DNA from 2 places in the Actinomadura sp. NPDC048021 genome. Region 2 is predicted to be linked to the other one. Evidence: riboswitches for the same ligand, from Rfam matches in the RefSeq annotation. Region 2 holds a riboswitch; the other holds the start of a gene.
What was found. Region 2 has a riboswitch for cyclic di-AMP ahead of AB0C87_RS38230 (NlpC/P60 family protein). Riboswitches for the same ligand answer to the same signal wherever they lie in the genome.

Region 1 (7,574 bases), on a different contig from region 2:
ACGGCAGCCCCGCCCCCTTGACCAGGTGCGTCAGCAGGGCGAACCCGCCGTTGGACAGCGCCGCCACCACGCGGCTCTCCCTCAGGCGTGCCAGGCCGTCCACCGAGTCGTCCCACGCGGGCAGGCGATGCCAGGCCCGGACGAGCCGCCGCCGTGCGGTCTCGTCGAAGGCGTCAGCAACGCCGTGCAGCTCCAGCAGCTCGTCCAGCGACTCCCGGTGCAGCGTGTCGAGGTACACCCACTCCCGCTCTCCGCTGCTGACCCGCTGCATGGACGGGAGGTACCGCTCACGCCATTCGTCGGCGAAGGCCTCGCCCTCCAACGCGACACCGCACTCCGCAGCGATCGCCGCCACCTGGCCGGCGACCCCTGTCCGCCAGTCGACGGTCGTCCCGAAGATGTCGCAGGTCACTACCTGGATCGCTCTGACGTCTAATCCCACTGGCACTCCCTCGCCCAGGAGCGCCCGGCTGGCGCCCCACCCCAGTCCTACCCCGGACGTGACAGACCCCGCCCTCGTCCGAAGACGGGAGCGGGGTCCGTGGTGAGGCCAGGAGGGGTCACCCGGTCGGGCCTGATCAGCCGAGGGGCTTCGGGGCGCCCTTCTTGCCGGCGCCGTGGCCCCAGGACAGGATCTCGTACTTGACGCCCTTCAGGTGGCCCGCCGAGGTGCCCGTGTCGTACTTGCTCCGCGGCTTCTTGCCGTCCACCAGGTGGCGGAAGGTGTAGGTGTCGAGGTCGAGCATGACGCCGCGGTGCGACGGCTCGCCCGGCCCGCGGTCCCCGACGAAGCCGGTGACGCTGCGCCCCTTGTAGGTGACCTTCACCTTGGTGTGCATGGGCCAGCTCGGGCTGGCGAACAGGCCCTTCTGCATCGGCTTGCCGCCCGCCGGGGCGCCCGTGTCGCCGTTCACGCCCGAGCCGTCGTCCCAGAAGTAGGACGCCTTGGTGCTGCCCGACAGGACGGCGTGGCGCTTCGGTGCGACCTTGGCGGTGCCGTGGTGGGTGGCCTTCGCGGCGGGCTGCCCCACCTGCTTCCCGGTCACCTGCTTTCCGGTCATCTGCTTTCCGGTGACCGGCTGTCCGGTCACCTTGTGCCCGCTCAGCTGTTGTCCGGTGACCAGCTGTCCGGTCATCTTGTGGCCGGTGACCTGCTGCCCGGCCACCTGCTGTCCGATGACCTTGTGCGACATCGGCTCGTCGGCCTGGGCCCCGTGGGAGGTCCCGGCCGCCACGCCCGCGGCCAGCAGGCCCGCGAGAGCGGTACCGATCAGGGCGGTGTCGATGGCTCGCTTCTGCATGTTCATCCTTTGCTCGGTGGTCCGGGGCGCCGGGTCACGGCTTCGGCTAGTCGGGGGCTCGCCGTTCGGGCATGACGGATCCGGCGCACGGCACGTGGGCGTGCTCGCGACGTGGGTGTGATCGCGGAGGGATGGAGAAGGGGGAGGCACCACTGGACGGTGCGGGGCAACGGGCCGCTCAGCGGCCCTGGCTCACCGGTACTGGGGGTAGCCGTAGCCGGCGACGGTGGACGTGTCGCGGACCTTCTTCTTCACCGCGTCACCGGTGTTGCCCTCGATGGTGTTGATGGTGCCGTCGTGGTTGTCCTTGACGACGATGCCGACGTGCTCGACACCCTTGATGCCCCCGCCGTTCCAGGCGAAGAAGACCACGGCGCCGGGCTTCGGGGTCTGGCCGAAGCGGCCGGTCTTCTTGAACCACTTGGCGTGGCTGACGGTGTAGGCGTCGGCGCCCATGCCCTTGGTGCCGGTGTGCTGGCCCAGCCAGGACACGAACATGTCGCACCAGGACTGGCCCTTGTAGACCGAGGCGCTCTTGGAACCGATGCGGTGGGCGTTCTGCTCGCCCAGCGGCGAGCCGACGTACCAGTCGTTGAACTTGCTGTTGCCCGAGGCGTCCTCGTGGGTGCCGATCTGCGTGCGGGCGAGCTTGATGACGTCCTGCGCGGAGGCGCCGGCGGTGGCGGTCTTCGCGCCGTTGGCGCCGGCCTGGGGCGCGGCGGCGACGTGCGCGGTGTTCGCGGGCTTGGTGTCCGCATGGGCGGACGGGGCCAGGGAGGCGAAGCCGAAAGCGCTCGCCAGGGAGAGGACGGCTCCGGCGGCGAAGCGGGTGCCCATGCGCTTGGTCAGGTCGAAAGTACGAGCGGTCATGCGAAGGTTCTCCTGAGGTCTTCCAGTCCGCCTACCGGGTTAGCTGTCGGGTTCGGGCATGGAAGTGGCCCTACCGCGACCCCGCGCAAGGCGGGAGTGCGGATTCACCCCGGTGTTTCGGTGGGTCCCCGGCTCCGCTCGGCCAGTGATCGGCGCTCTGCGGACTCGGCGGCGGACGTGCCTTGATCGGCCGTCCTGATGATCAGGGACTCGATGCGCCCGTCACGATCTGGTCGGGCGCTCCGGACGGGCTTTCCCGTCGGTCACACACCCACAACAGGTTCAAGCGGCCCCATATTTCGTCAAGCACACCCCAAAGACGCCGCTGACCTGTAAAGACTCCCCAAAGCGCCCTCAACGCAAGGGCTGCGGTCCAGTCAAGTCGGCCCAAGATTTCTGGTCGCCACCTCGCCCCAGCGGGAGACGATCACCCCCGAGCGCGCCCCCACCCGCGGGCTGGTCATCAAGGTGCCCAAGTTCACGACCGACCAGGACGCGTCATAGTCGCACCGGAGCCGGGCGCGGATGCGTGGTCCTGCTGGAGCGCCGGCGCGGTGAGTCGGCCCTCATCAACTCACCCCTCAGCGCGGCGAGTGACACGGCTCCGACCAGGACCGTCCCGTCGGGAAACCGGAAGACCGGCACTCGCGGGCCGGACACGCGAGCGGACCGAGCCGGTTCCGCGTGGGGCCGCTCGCCGTCCCACCTGACGCCGGTCGCGGACGCCAAGCCCCGCAGCACGTTGACGTCGCCGATGTCCAGACCGTCACTGAAGTAGGCGCGGTAAAGACGGGCGGTCATGTCCTCGGCGGTGCCGTGCGCGGCCGCCAGCGCGATGAGCCGGTGGGCGTCGGCCGTGCGGGCGGGCACGATCCGGTCGAGGTTCACCACCAGGCCGTCGACCGCCGCCGCCCGTGCGATCTGCTCGACCCGCGCGGTGAGCGCGAGAGGGAAATGGCCACGGCTCGGCGGCGGTTCCGCCGCGGAGCCCGCGGTCTGGTACGGCCTGAAGACGACCTCCAGTTCGCCGCCACCCGCACGGTGCTCCTCGGCGGCCCGCTGGAAGCGGGCGTAGCCGAGCGCCGACCAGACGCAGGCGATGTCGTGGGTGAACTCAACTTTCATGGGTTCGTCCTTCGATGGCGGCACGGATCGTTCCGTGCCGCCTCAGCATGCCCGCCGCCGCTCGCCGCGTCAATACGGAACGTTCCGTGCCGCCTGAGGGCTATGCTGTCCCCATGTCACCCAGACGTCCTGAGCGCCGAAGCGAAGAGGCCGCCAACGCCGTCATCAAGGCCGCCATGGACCTGTGCCAGGAGGTCGGGTACCGCAAGGTCAGCATCGAGGGCATCGCCGCCCGCGCCGGCGTCGGCAAGAACACGATCTACCGCTGGTGGCCGTCCAAGGCGGCCGTGCTGCTGGACGGCCTGCTGTCCACCTGGAAGATGGACGCGACCTTCCCCGACACCGGTGACTTCGTCGCGGACATCAAGACGCAGATGGCGGCGGCCTCGCGCATCCTCGGCGACCCGCACGTCTTCCCGCACTACCGCGCACTGATCGGCGAGGCCCAGCACGACCCGGACCTCCACCAGGCCTTGTGGGACAACTTCATCGGTCACCTGGCGGGCGCCGCGGCCGACCGCATCCGCGTAGCGCAGCGCAAGGGCCAGGTCCGCGCCGACGCCGACCCGGTCCTCGTCACCGAACTGCTCTACGGCGCCGCCTACTACCGCCGCCTGCTCACCCCGCGCACGGCCGACGCCGAGCACGTCAACGCCATCGTCGACCTCGCAATGACCGGCCTCGCCCCACCGGCCGACACCTCCACTCAGTAGCACGCCTCACCGCTTCTGGGCGCCCCTACAAATGCCGCCGCGCAGGTGCTCACGGTTTACGGCGGGCGAGCAGGGCCTGCAGATCTGACCGGCCCTCAGACACCTACTGCCACCGCGGCGCCCAGCGCCAGCAGGACGGCACCGGTGGTCATGCTGAGCCCCCGCAGGACGGTCGGCTGCGACACCAGTGCGCGCCCTCGGCTGACGGCCCAGGTGAGCAGCATGTACCAGGAGGCGCTGACGAGCGCCCACAGGGCTCCCAAGGCGACGGTCGACAGGAACACCGGGCCTTCCTCGGTCACGAACTGGGGCAGCACCGAGATGGCGAACACTCCCGCCTTGGGGTTGCCGAGGTTGGTGACCAGGCCGGTGAGGTATCCACCCGTGAAGCCGGTGCCGCGCCCGTCCTGCTCGGGCGGGCGGGGGGACCCGACCGTGAGCGCGGTCCGGAGCGTCTTCACCCCGAGGATCATCAGCACGATGCCGCCGGCGATCCGGAGCACCGCGTACGCGGTGGGGCTGGCCAGCAGGACGGCGGACAGCCCGGCCGCGGCGGCCGTCGACCACAGCAGGAAGCCACTGGCATTGCCCGCGAGCGTGCCGTGGAGCGCAGGCCGGCCACCTTCCAGTACCTGCCGGATCATCAGCGCTTGACTCGCGCCGGGCAGCATCGCCAGCAACAAGGTGGTGATGACGAAGACGGGCACATGCGTGGGCATGGGAACGAACCCCTTCCGGGGATTGCGGCCGACGGGTGTGCCATCAGGCTTCCTCGCTCCGCGCCCCTAAGGGAAGTTAAAAGAGAAGGGTGCAGCGTTAACATGGGTGAATGCTGGTGGATCCGGGGCAACTGCGGCTTCTCGCCCTGATCGAGCGGCACGGCTCCCTGACGGCGGCGGCCCACGCACTCCGGCTCACGCCCGCGGCGGTCACCCAGCAGGTGGCCAAGGCCGAGCGCGACTGGCAGGTCCCCCTGGTCATCCGTGGCCCTCGCGGAGCGACGCTCACCGCGGCCGGTGCGCTGCTCGCCTCCCACGGCCGGACCGTGGAGCAGGCATCGGACCAGGCCGAGGCGGAACTGGCCGCACTGCTCGGCCACCTCTCGCTCCGCCTCCGGATCGGGACGTTCCAGGCGGCCGCAATGCACCTGCTGCCACCGGCCCTGACGGCCCTGCGCCACCGCCACCCGGCCGCCGACGTCTCCGTCATCGACGTGGTGTCCGGGCGCGGAGCGGACGAGATCAGCGCGGGGAACCTGGACGTGGCCATCGTCGCGTCCTGGGACACGCCGCTCGCGCCGCCCCCGCACCTACGGGCGCACTCGCTCCTGGTGGACCCGATGGTCGTGGTCCTCCCCGACGACCACCCACTGGCCACCGGGCAGCCCGCGGACACCGAACTCCACCTGGAACAACTGCGCGACGAATCATGGGTCTCCATCCTGGCCGGCCATGCCGCCCGCGAACAGTTCCACAACGCCGCCCGCAAGGCCGGCTTCACCCCCACCGTGCGGTTCGAGACCGAGTCCTACGACGTCGCCCAAGCCCTGGTCGGCACAGGCATCGCCGTGGCCCTGGTGTCACGCCTGGCCCTGGCCCACGTCCCCGGCACCACCCATCGCGAACTGACCCACCCCAAGCCCTACCGCCACCTCTACGCCGTGACCAGAACCGACGCCAGCCTCACCCCACTCGCGGACATGCTCATCGACCTCCTCCGCGATGTCGCCCGCGACATCACCGCCACCTGGGCCACCCCGCACGGCGCCTGAAAAGCCCCGTTCTGAATCGCTCACGAACTCCCTCCTGGAACAAGTCCCGGGCGCGCCTGACGTGGTGATGGGGGCACGCGACCACCCTCCGGCGGGACGCGCCACGCCTCAACGCGGGCTCACTGGTGAGCGGGCAAAGTGAGAGCCGAATGGGCAGGTCGTCCGCCCGCGGCGGGCATTGCGCTGAGTCCGCGCAGCCTTTCGTTCCGCTCCTCCAGAGCCTGGGCGGTGGTCGGGAAGAGGGCGGCACCGCCCTCGCCGACCAGCCCCTGATTCAGGGTCACGAACTCACGGGTGTCGTGTTCGTAGGCGGCGAAGCCCGCGGCGTGCTCCCGACCGGCCAAGGAACCGGCGAGCATGTACGCGCCGACGAGCGCGAGGCTGGTGCCCTGCCCGGTGAGGAACGAGGGCGCGTACGCGGCGTCTCCCACCAGCGCGACCCTGCCGCTGGACCAGCGGGGCATCCGGATCTGGCCGACTCCGTCGAAGAACAGGTCGTCCGCGTCGCGCATGGCGGCCAGCATGCCCGGGACCTCCCATCCCGCGTCGGCGAAGACCGCGGCGACCAGTTCCCGTTGGGCTTTCGGGCCCGTCAACGCGTCGGACGGCGGTTCCTCCTGAGCGAAGTTCAGGAACGCGTGCACTTCGTCGTCGTCCCCCACGGCGTAGAGTGCCGCGGCCCTGCCCGGCGTGTTCCACATGACGGTCTCGTGGGAGAGCCCGAAGGTGTTGCGCATGGTGAACACGGCGAAGCAGTAGCCGAGGTACCGGTGGAACCGTTCTTCGGGGCCGAACAGCATCTCCCGGGTGCGCGAGTGCGTGCCGTCCGCACCGAACACCACGTCGAACGTACGCGTGCCGCCCCCTCGGAAGGTGACGTCGACTCCGTGGCCGGACTGATCGAGGATGTCGATGGAGTCGTCGAACACGAACTCCACGTCGTCGCGGACCGCCGTGTACAGAGCGTTGGTCAGATCACCGCGCCGAACCTCCAGGTCCCGTTCCGCGACGCCGCCGGTGACGGCGTGCGGGTCGATCGAGGCCACCTCGCCGCCGTTCCCGTCGAGGAAGGTCAGGCGCCGCGAGTCGACATGCGCCTCCCGCAGGCGCGGCAGGATCCCCATCCGCCGGACGACCTCCAGTGCGGTGCCGCGCACGTCGACGGGATAGCCGCCGCTGCGAAGCCCGCCTGCCTTCTCCACCACCGTGACGGCGTATCCGTGGCGGTTCAGCCAGAAAGCGAGGGCGGGCCCTGCGATGCCGCCCCCCGAAACCAGGACCTCGCGCTTCGGCGCGGTACGGGCGACCGGCGTCAGATCAGGACGGTTCATTCCTTGGCTCCTTTGCTCATGGTGCGGACGGCGACCAAGGACAGCGCCGTGACGGCGCCGGCGATGGCGAAGCCGATGACGAAGGCCGATTCGGCCGGGACGTCCGAGCCGGAGGGGGTTCCGGCGGTGAGGAAGGCGCCGCTGATCTGGGCGCCCGCGGCGAAGCCGATCACGCGCGTCACCAGGACCAGGCTGGTGGCCGTTCCGGTGTCGCCGTGCTCGACGGAGGTGGCCGTCCGGACGACCATCGCCGTGATGCAGACGCCGCTGGCCAGGGCGATCAGTGCCTTGCCCACGACGAGGTGCCAGACCTCGGTGTGCAGGAGCGCCAGGCCGGCCAGCGTGGCCGCCATGCCGCCGATAGCCGCGGTGACCACCGCACCCGCGCCGAAGCGCCGCACCGCGACCCCGCCGAGCGGCCCGCTGACCGCGGCCGTGACGGCGCCGGGCAGCAGGTACCGCC
Region 2 (7,574 bases):
GCGGTCGTCCAGTGGGGCTGGCTCGGGAAGGCCCTCGGCTTCCCCACCACCATGCCGATCACGACCTGGGTGCCGATGATGATGTTCCCGCTGCTGTTCGGCCTGTCCATGGACTACGAGGTCTTCCTGATCTCGCGGATCCGGGAGGAGTACGAGCGCACCGGCGACACCCGGACGGCCGTCACCCGCGGGCTGGCGCGCACCGCCAAGGTCATCACCGCCGCGGCCGCCATCATGATCGCCGTCTTCTCGACGTCCCTGCTCGGCCCCGACGTGTCGGTCAAGCAGATCGGCCTCGGCATGGCCGTCGCCGTGCTCGTCGACGCCACCGTCGTCCGGATGGTCCTCGTCCCCGCGGTGATGGAGCTGTGCGGCAGGGCCAACTGGTGGATGCCGGGCCGCCGGGAACCCGCCCACGCTGGAGAGACCCCGCTCCAGGAGGCCGGCCCCCAGGAGACGTCCGGCACAATGGGGGCGGTACGGAGGTGACCGCGTGTCCGCACTCGGAGGATCGCTCGAACGCTCCATCATGGACGTGCTCTGGGCGGCGCCCCGCCCGCTGCGGGTCCGTGAGCTGCTGGCCGAGCTGAACGAGGACGCGGACAGGGCACTGGCCTACAACACCGTGCAGACCGTGGCCGAACGCCTGGCGCAGAAGGGCCTCCTCCGGCGTACGCAGGAGGGCACGGCCTTCCGCTACAGCCCCACGCGGCCGCGGGAGGAGTACGCGGTCGAGCTGATGCTGGACGCCCTGAGCGAGGCCTCCGACCACGGCGCCATCCTGGCGAGGTTCGCCGAGAGCGTCCCGCCGGAGGACGCCCGGCACCTCCTGGACGCCCTGCGGCGGCGGACCGCCGGCGAGGACGCGTGATCCCGTGATCCCGCTGGTGGTCGGGCTCGTCGTCTCGGTGGTCCTGCTGGGATGCGCCGCGGGGCCCGTTCTGGACCTCCTCAGGCGCTCCGCCGTCGGCCCGGGGACGGCCATCGCCTGCTGGACGGCCGCCCTCGCGGGGACGTTCATCGCCGCGGCGGGGATCGCGGCGGCGGGGCTGCTCGCGCCGCCGGGTCCGGGGCACGGACTGCTGTCCCGGCTGCGCGACTGCCTGCCCCATCACGGCCGTCTCGCCACCGCCGCCGCGGCCGTCGCGACCGCCGTCCTCGCCGCGGCCTGCGCCGCCGTGCTCGCCCGCGGCCTGCCGAGGCTCGGCCGGGCCGTGCGCCACCGCCGGCGGCACCGGGAGATGCTGCGGCTGGTCGCCCGGGAGGACCGCCGCCATCCGGACGTCCTCGTCCTCGACCACCCCGTGCCCGTGGCGTACTCGCTGCCGTCCCGGCACCGCGCGATCGTGGTCAGCACCGGGGCCCAGCGAGCGCTCAGCGCCGAGGAGCTCGGGGCCGTCCTGGCGCACGAGCGCGCGCACCTGCGCCAGCGCCACCATGTCTTCCTGCTGGCCCTGGACCTGGTCCACGCCATGCTGCCGTGGCTGCCGACCGTCCGGCGCGCGAAGGCGCGGCTGCCGCTGCTGCTGGAGATGGCCGCGGACGACGCCGCGGTCCGCGTCCACGGCAGGAAGCCGCTGGTCGACGCGTTGTGCCGGCTCTCGGCGGCGCCCGCCGGCGCGGGGGCGCTCGGCGCGGCGGGCACGCCGGCCGCCGGTGCGCTGATGGAGCGGGTGCTGCGGCTGGAGGGCGCCCCGGCGAGGCCGCGGCGCGCCGTCCGGCTCGCGGCGGGCCTGTTCGCGGTGGCGGCGGTCGCCGCGCCGCTCCTGGCCGGGGCCGCGGCGGTCGTGGAGCTCGCCGCGGCCTGCTGAGGCGGAATGTGGCATTTGGGGAAATCTGCCGCTTCGGTGGCGAACCGACCGTAAACCTCCTACGCTCCGTAGGAGGTCACGGTCCGACGTCCCCGCCGGGGACGGCCGGCGACCGCGCCGAATCCCGCGGACGTCTCCGTCCGGGGAACCGGGGACCCGATCTTCAGGGGTGAGTCCGTCCCGCGGGACGGTAGGGCGACTCCGGCCCGAACCCGTCAGCTGACCCGGTAGGCGGTACAGGAGAGGACACCGCATGCAGCGACGAGCTGCCGGCCCCCGAACGACAGCCCGCCGCAGGATCCGCACCCGCCGGCTCGGCGACGTCACGGCATGGACGGCCGCCCTCGCGCTGTCCGCCGGGCTTCTCGCGCCCGCGCCCGCCCACGCCGAGCCGAAGCCGACGCGCAAGCAACTGACCGCGCAGCAGGAGAAGCTCGCCGACGAGGCCGAGAAGCTCAGCGAGCAGTACAACGGCCTGCGCGAACGCCTCAAGCAGGCCGAGCACGCCGCGAAGCTCGCCAAGAGCAGCGCCCTGCGCCAGCAGAAGGCGCTGGACGAAGCGCGCGAACGCATGGCGAAGATCGCCGCGGACAGCTACAAGAACGGCCCGGCGGACCCGGCCATCACGTTCGCCTCGTCGTCCGACCCGCAGGCCGTCCTGGACCAGTCGGCCACCCTCAACTACTTCGCCAAGCAGAACGACGTCCGCATCACCCAGATGCTCCAGGTGATGCAGGGCGCCGACCGGTCCCGCAAGGCCGCCGAGCAGCGCGCCGCCCAGGTGCGCGCGCTCACCGGCGAGGCGAGGAAGAAGCGCCGGGAACTCCAGATCAAGCTCAAGAAGGTCGAGAAGCAGCTCGGCACCTTCAGGACCGCGGGCACGGGTCCCGCCTCCATCCCCAACCTCAACTCCGGCGGGGCCTCGGCCAAGGCCATGACGGCCGTCCGGGCCGCCCTCGCCCAGCAGGGCGTGCCCTACTCCTGGGGCGGCGGCAACGCGTCCGGCCCGAGCTACGGCACCGCGCAGGGCGCCAACATCAAGGGCTTCGACTGCTCCGGGCTGACCCTCTACGCCTACGCGCAGGTCGGCATCACGCTCGGCCACTACACCGGCAGCCAGTACAACGCCGGGACCCACGTGAGCATGAGCCAGCTCAAGCCCGGCGACCTGGTGTTCTTCCACAGCGACCTGCACCACATGGGCATGTACATCGGCAACGGCAACATGGTCCACGCGCCGCAGACCGGCGACGTCGTCAAGATCGCCCCCATCGCCGGCCGCCCATTCGCGGGCGGGGTCCGTGTCGCCTGACCCCTCGAAGCGGTGACCCGCCGGTGACCGCCGATCACCCTTCGCTACCCTGGTCCGCGAGATGAGCACGCACGTCGGCGGCCTCCCCGCACGGGACGGCGCGCACGCGGAACGGCCGGTGGGACGGCCGAGGCGCTCCGTGCGCCCGGACGTCCTCCGGCTGGCGTCCGGCCTGCTCGTGCTCCTCGGGCTGCTGGCGATGCACGGCTTCCAGTCCACGGCGAGCCCGGCGGAGATGGGCGGCGTTCCGCTGACGTCCATGGCCGCCGGGCACGCCGCCCCCGCCGCCGAAGCGATGGCGGGGCACCGTCCGCCCCGGGGCGACCGGCCCGGCGGCCATCACTCCGACCGCCACCCCGACCACCCCGGCGGCCAGGTCTGCCTGGCCATGCTGACCCTGCTCGCACTCGCCCTCGTCGCGGCCCTCCTGGCGCTGCGCCTGCGGAGGTCGCCGCCGATGGCCGTGTCGCGGCCGCCGCGGGTGCGGATCCTCCTGGTCGGACGGCCCCCGCCGAGACCGTCCCTGCACAGGTTGAGCGTGCTGAGGCTGTGACAGGTCCAGCGGCGCCCGGAAACGGGCGCCGCCGCCGACCACCGATCACAGCACTCGACACGGAAGGCTCACCACCATGAAGCGAGCGTTCGCGCTCATCACCGTCCCGGCCCTGGCGATCGCCCTGGCGGCGTGCGGCGACGGCGACGACGGCGGCTCGACGGGCCACTCGATGCCCGCCCACTCCATGCCCGCCCACTCCATGCCCGCCCACTCCATGCCCGCCCACTCGTTGCCCGCCCACTCGGCACCTGCCGGCGGCGCGCAGGCCGGACCGCACAACGGCCAGGACGTCATGTTCGCGCAGATGATGATCCCGCACCACCGGCAGGCGATCGAGATGGCCGACCTCGCCGCCACCCGCGCCTCGTCGGCGGAGGTGAAGACCCTGGCCGCCGACATCAAGAAGGCGCAGGGACCGGAGATCCAGCAGCTCGGCGCGTGGCTGAAGGCCTGGGGCGCCCCCGTCCCCTCGCCTGGCACGACCGGCATGGGCGGCATGCACCACGGCGGCACGGACGGCATGGACGGCATGATGAGCGAGAAGGACATGAAGGAACTGGAGGCGGCCAAGGGCGCGGCGTTCGACAGGGCGTTCCTCACGATGATGATCCAGCATCACGAGGGCGCCGTGGCGATGGCCAAGGCCGAGCAGTCCTCCGGACAGTTCCCCCCGGCCAAGCAGATGGCGGCGACCATCATCTCCTCGCAGACCGCCGAGATCGCCAAGATGAGGTCCCTGCTGAAGCAGTGAGGACCGCCGGTCACGGAGGCGGGCGGCGCCGCGCCCCCGCCCGCCTCCGTGCCGGAGGCGCCTCGGCCTCAGGAACCGGTGCGGTGCCCGGCGGACGCGGCGGTCACGTCGCGGACGAAGCGTCCCGCCTGGTCCAGGGCGCGGGCCGCCTCCGGGAGGAACGTCCAGAACAGGTGGAAGCCGTGGGTGGCCACCGGGTAGAGCTCCAGCCGCGCGTCCACGTCCTGCTCGCTCGCCTCCTCCGCCAGGCGGCGGGCGTCGCCGACCAGGTGGTCGCCCGTGCCCGCCTGGAGCAGCAGGGGCGGCAGGCCCCTCAGGCGGCCGGGGGAGGCCAGCGGGCTCAGCAGCGGATCGTCCAGGGAGCGGCCCGCGAGGTAGTGGTCGACGCACTGGCGCATCATCCGGCCGGTCACCACGAGCTGGGGGCCGGCCGGCTCCTCCTCCAGGACGGTGTGCGCCAGGTCGATCCACGGGCAGAACAGGGCGGCGCCGCCGGGCAGGGGAAGGCCCTTGTCCTTCAGCGCGAGCAGCAGGGACAGGGCCAGGCTCGCCCCCGAGGAGTCGGCGGCGATCACGACCCGCTCCGGCGGCGCCGCTTCGAGCAGCCAGAGGTAGGCGCCCGCCGCGTCGTCCAGGGCGGCTGGGAAGGGGAAGTCCGGCGCGAGCCGGTAGTCCGGGACGACCACCTCGCACCCGGCCGCCACCGCGAGCGCCCCCGCCAGGGGCCGGTACCCGTACGCCGAGCCCATCACGAAGCCGCCCCCGTGCAGGTAGAGGACGCGCGACGGTGAGGCGTCCGGCGGCGCCAGCCGCAGGGCCGGGACTCCGCCCGCCTTCACCGGCCTGACCGCGACCTCCGGCGGCGGCTCGAACTCGGCGAGCAGGGTCTCGTACTCGACGCCCATCTGACCGAGGTCGCCGCCCGCGCGGTTGTGGTCGGCGATCGGCCGCCACAGCCTGCCCGCGCGGCCGGACGCCTCGCCGCCGATCGAGCGGGTCGTCGCGATCGCGTCGTCCACGCCCGACAGCAGGGTCCTCGCGCGGTCGAGCAGGGCCTCTCCGGCGAGGGTCAGCTCCACCCGGTGCGTCGAGCGGTTCAGCAGGTCGCACCCGACCAGCCGCTCCAGGCCCTTGATCTGGCGGCTCAGCGCGGGTTGCGACAGGTACAGGCGCGCGGCGGCGCGGCCGAAGTTCAGCTCCTCGGCGACGGCGACGAACGCGCGGAGATGGCGCAGCTCGATCGCGTCCGGCGCCTGGGGCAGCCTGAGCACGCGCGGCGGGGTGTCGTCCGGCATGCGGCCATTGTCGCCGCACCGCGCCCCCGGTGGTGATGCCGATCATGCACGACCGTCATGCGCGAACGGCCTTTCCCTCCGGAGGGGCCGCGCTGCCACGGTCGACCCATGACCACGACGAAACGGGTGGACATCCACCTGCGCGGCGCGTCCGGCCCGCTGCGGGCCGGCGTGCGCTGGTCCGGTACGGACGACACGCGCCTGCTGCTGCACTTCGACGGGACGCCGGGCGACCTCGGCCCGCACGCCGTCGCCCTCTCTCCGGAACTCGACGCCGCCCGGCCCGGTGCGCTGGACGACGCGGCGGCCGCGCTCGGCTGGGCCGCCGACCACGCCGCCGAACTCGGCGCCGCGCCCGCGCGCCTGGTCGTCGCGGGGCAGGGCGGCGGGGCGGCGATCGCCGCCCGGCTCGCCCTGCTGGCCCGCGACGAGGGCTGGCCGCCGCTGGAGCGGCAGATCCTCGTGCGCCCGCGGCTGCCCGCGGGGTTCGCGCCCGACCTGGCCGGGGTCGCCGCCGCCACCGTCGTCACCGGCCCGGACGACGACGGGCGCGCCTACGCCGGGCGCCTGCGGGCCGCGGGCGTCCCCGTCGAGGAGAGGAGCGTCCGATGACCCCGCCCCGCGCCGGACGCCGCGAGTGGATCGCGCTGGCCGTCCTCGCCCTGCCGGCGCTGCTGGTCTCGGTGGACATGTTCGTCATGATCATGGCGCTGCCGGAGCTGAGCGTCGCCCTCGGCGCGAGCGGCACCGAGCAGCTGTGGATCATGGACGTGTACGGGTTCATGGTCGCCGGATTCCTGGTCGCGATGGGCGCGCTCGGCGACCGGATCGGCCGCCGCCGGCTGCTGCTGGCCGGCGCCGCCGCGTTCGGGGCCGCCTCCTGCGCGGCCGCGTTCGCCGCGAGCCCGGCGGCGCTGATCGCGGCGCGCGCGGTGCTCGGCGTCGCCGGGGCCGCGCTCACCCCCTGCACCCTCGGCATGATCACGACGATGTTCGCCGATCCCCGGCAGCGGGCGAGCGCGATCGGCGTGTGGGCGGGCTGCTTCACGCTCGGCGCGATCGCCGGGCCCCTGGCGGGCGGGCTGCTGCTCGACCACTTCTGGTGGGGCTCGGTGCTGCTGCTCGGCGTGCCCGCGATGGTCCCGCTGCTGCTGGCCGGCCCGTTCCTGCTGCCCGAGCACCGCGACCCCTCGGCCGGACGGCTCGACGCGGCGAGCGTCGCGCTGTCGCTGGCGACGATCCTGCCCGCCGTCTACGGGGTCAAGGAGCTGGCCGCGCACGGGCCGCGCCCGCTGCCCGCCGCCGCGCTGGCCGCCGGGATCGCCGCGGGGGCGCTGTTCGTCCGCCGCCAGCGGCGCCTGCCCGACCCGCTGCTGGACGTCTCGCTGTTCCGCGGCCGGGTCTTCGCGGTCGTCATGGCGGCGCTGACCGTCTTCCCCCTGGCGTCCGGCGGCGCCATGACGTTCATCGCGCAGCGCTTCCAGCTGGTGGACGGCCTGTCGCCGCTGGAGACGGGGGCGGTGATGCTGCCCGGGATGCTCGCGGCGCTGGCGTCCTTCCAGGCCGCGCCGCTGCTCGGCCGCCGGGTCCGGCCGGGGCTGCTGCTGCCGGGCGGGATGGCCGTCGCGGTCGCGGGGTTCCTGGGCGTGGCCGCGGCGCCGGACGCGACGGCGCTGGCCGCCGCGTTCGCCGTCACCTGCCTGGGCAGCGGCCCCCTCGTCAGCGTCGGCACCGCCATCGTCCTCGGCTCGCTGCCGCCCGAGCGGGCCGGGTCGGCGGCCGGGCTCTCGCAGACCGGCAACGAGCTCGGCACCGCCCTCGGCGTCGCCCTTCTCGGCAGTGTCGGCAC

Region 1: it holds a riboswitch for cyclic di-AMP, as region 2 does, so the genes downstream of both, AB0C87_RS15255 (CHAP domain-containing protein) here and AB0C87_RS38230 (NlpC/P60 family protein) in region 2, are expected to answer to the same signal.

What each region holds. Positions count from the first base shown of each region.
Region 1 covers NZ_JBEZJQ010000008.1:76,050-83,623, reverse strand. The annotation lists gene AB0C87_RS15265 (haloacid dehalogenase type II) at 1-442, opposite strand, end outside; gene AB0C87_RS15260 (hypothetical protein) at 579-1,301, opposite strand; gene AB0C87_RS15255 (CHAP domain-containing protein) at 1,494-2,171, opposite strand; cyclic di-AMP (ydaO/yuaA leader) riboswitch at 2,186-2,336, opposite strand; gene AB0C87_RS15250 (DsbA family protein) at 2,670-3,296, opposite strand; gene AB0C87_RS15245 (TetR/AcrR family transcriptional regulator) at 3,410-4,009, shown strand; gene AB0C87_RS15240 (LysE family translocator) at 4,105-4,728, opposite strand; gene AB0C87_RS15235 (LysR family transcriptional regulator) at 4,839-5,780, shown strand; gene AB0C87_RS15230 (FAD-dependent monooxygenase) at 5,900-7,111, opposite strand; gene AB0C87_RS15225 (MFS transporter) at 7,108-7,574, opposite strand, start outside.
Region 2 covers NZ_JBEZJQ010000035.1:7,797-15,370, reverse strand. The annotation lists gene AB0C87_RS38245 (MMPL family transporter) at 1-489, shown strand, start outside; gene AB0C87_RS38240 (BlaI/MecI/CopY family transcriptional regulator) at 494-871, shown strand; gene AB0C87_RS38235 (M56 family metallopeptidase) at 876-1,811, shown strand; cyclic di-AMP (ydaO/yuaA leader) riboswitch at 1,917-2,061, shown strand; gene AB0C87_RS38230 (NlpC/P60 family protein) at 2,065-3,123, shown strand; gene AB0C87_RS38225 (DUF6153 family protein) at 3,185-3,676, shown strand; gene AB0C87_RS38220 (DUF305 domain-containing protein) at 3,753-4,430, shown strand; gene AB0C87_RS38215 (alpha/beta hydrolase fold domain-containing protein) at 4,499-5,725, opposite strand; gene AB0C87_RS38210 (alpha/beta hydrolase fold domain-containing protein) at 5,834-6,337, shown strand; gene AB0C87_RS38205 (MFS transporter) at 6,334-7,574, shown strand, end outside.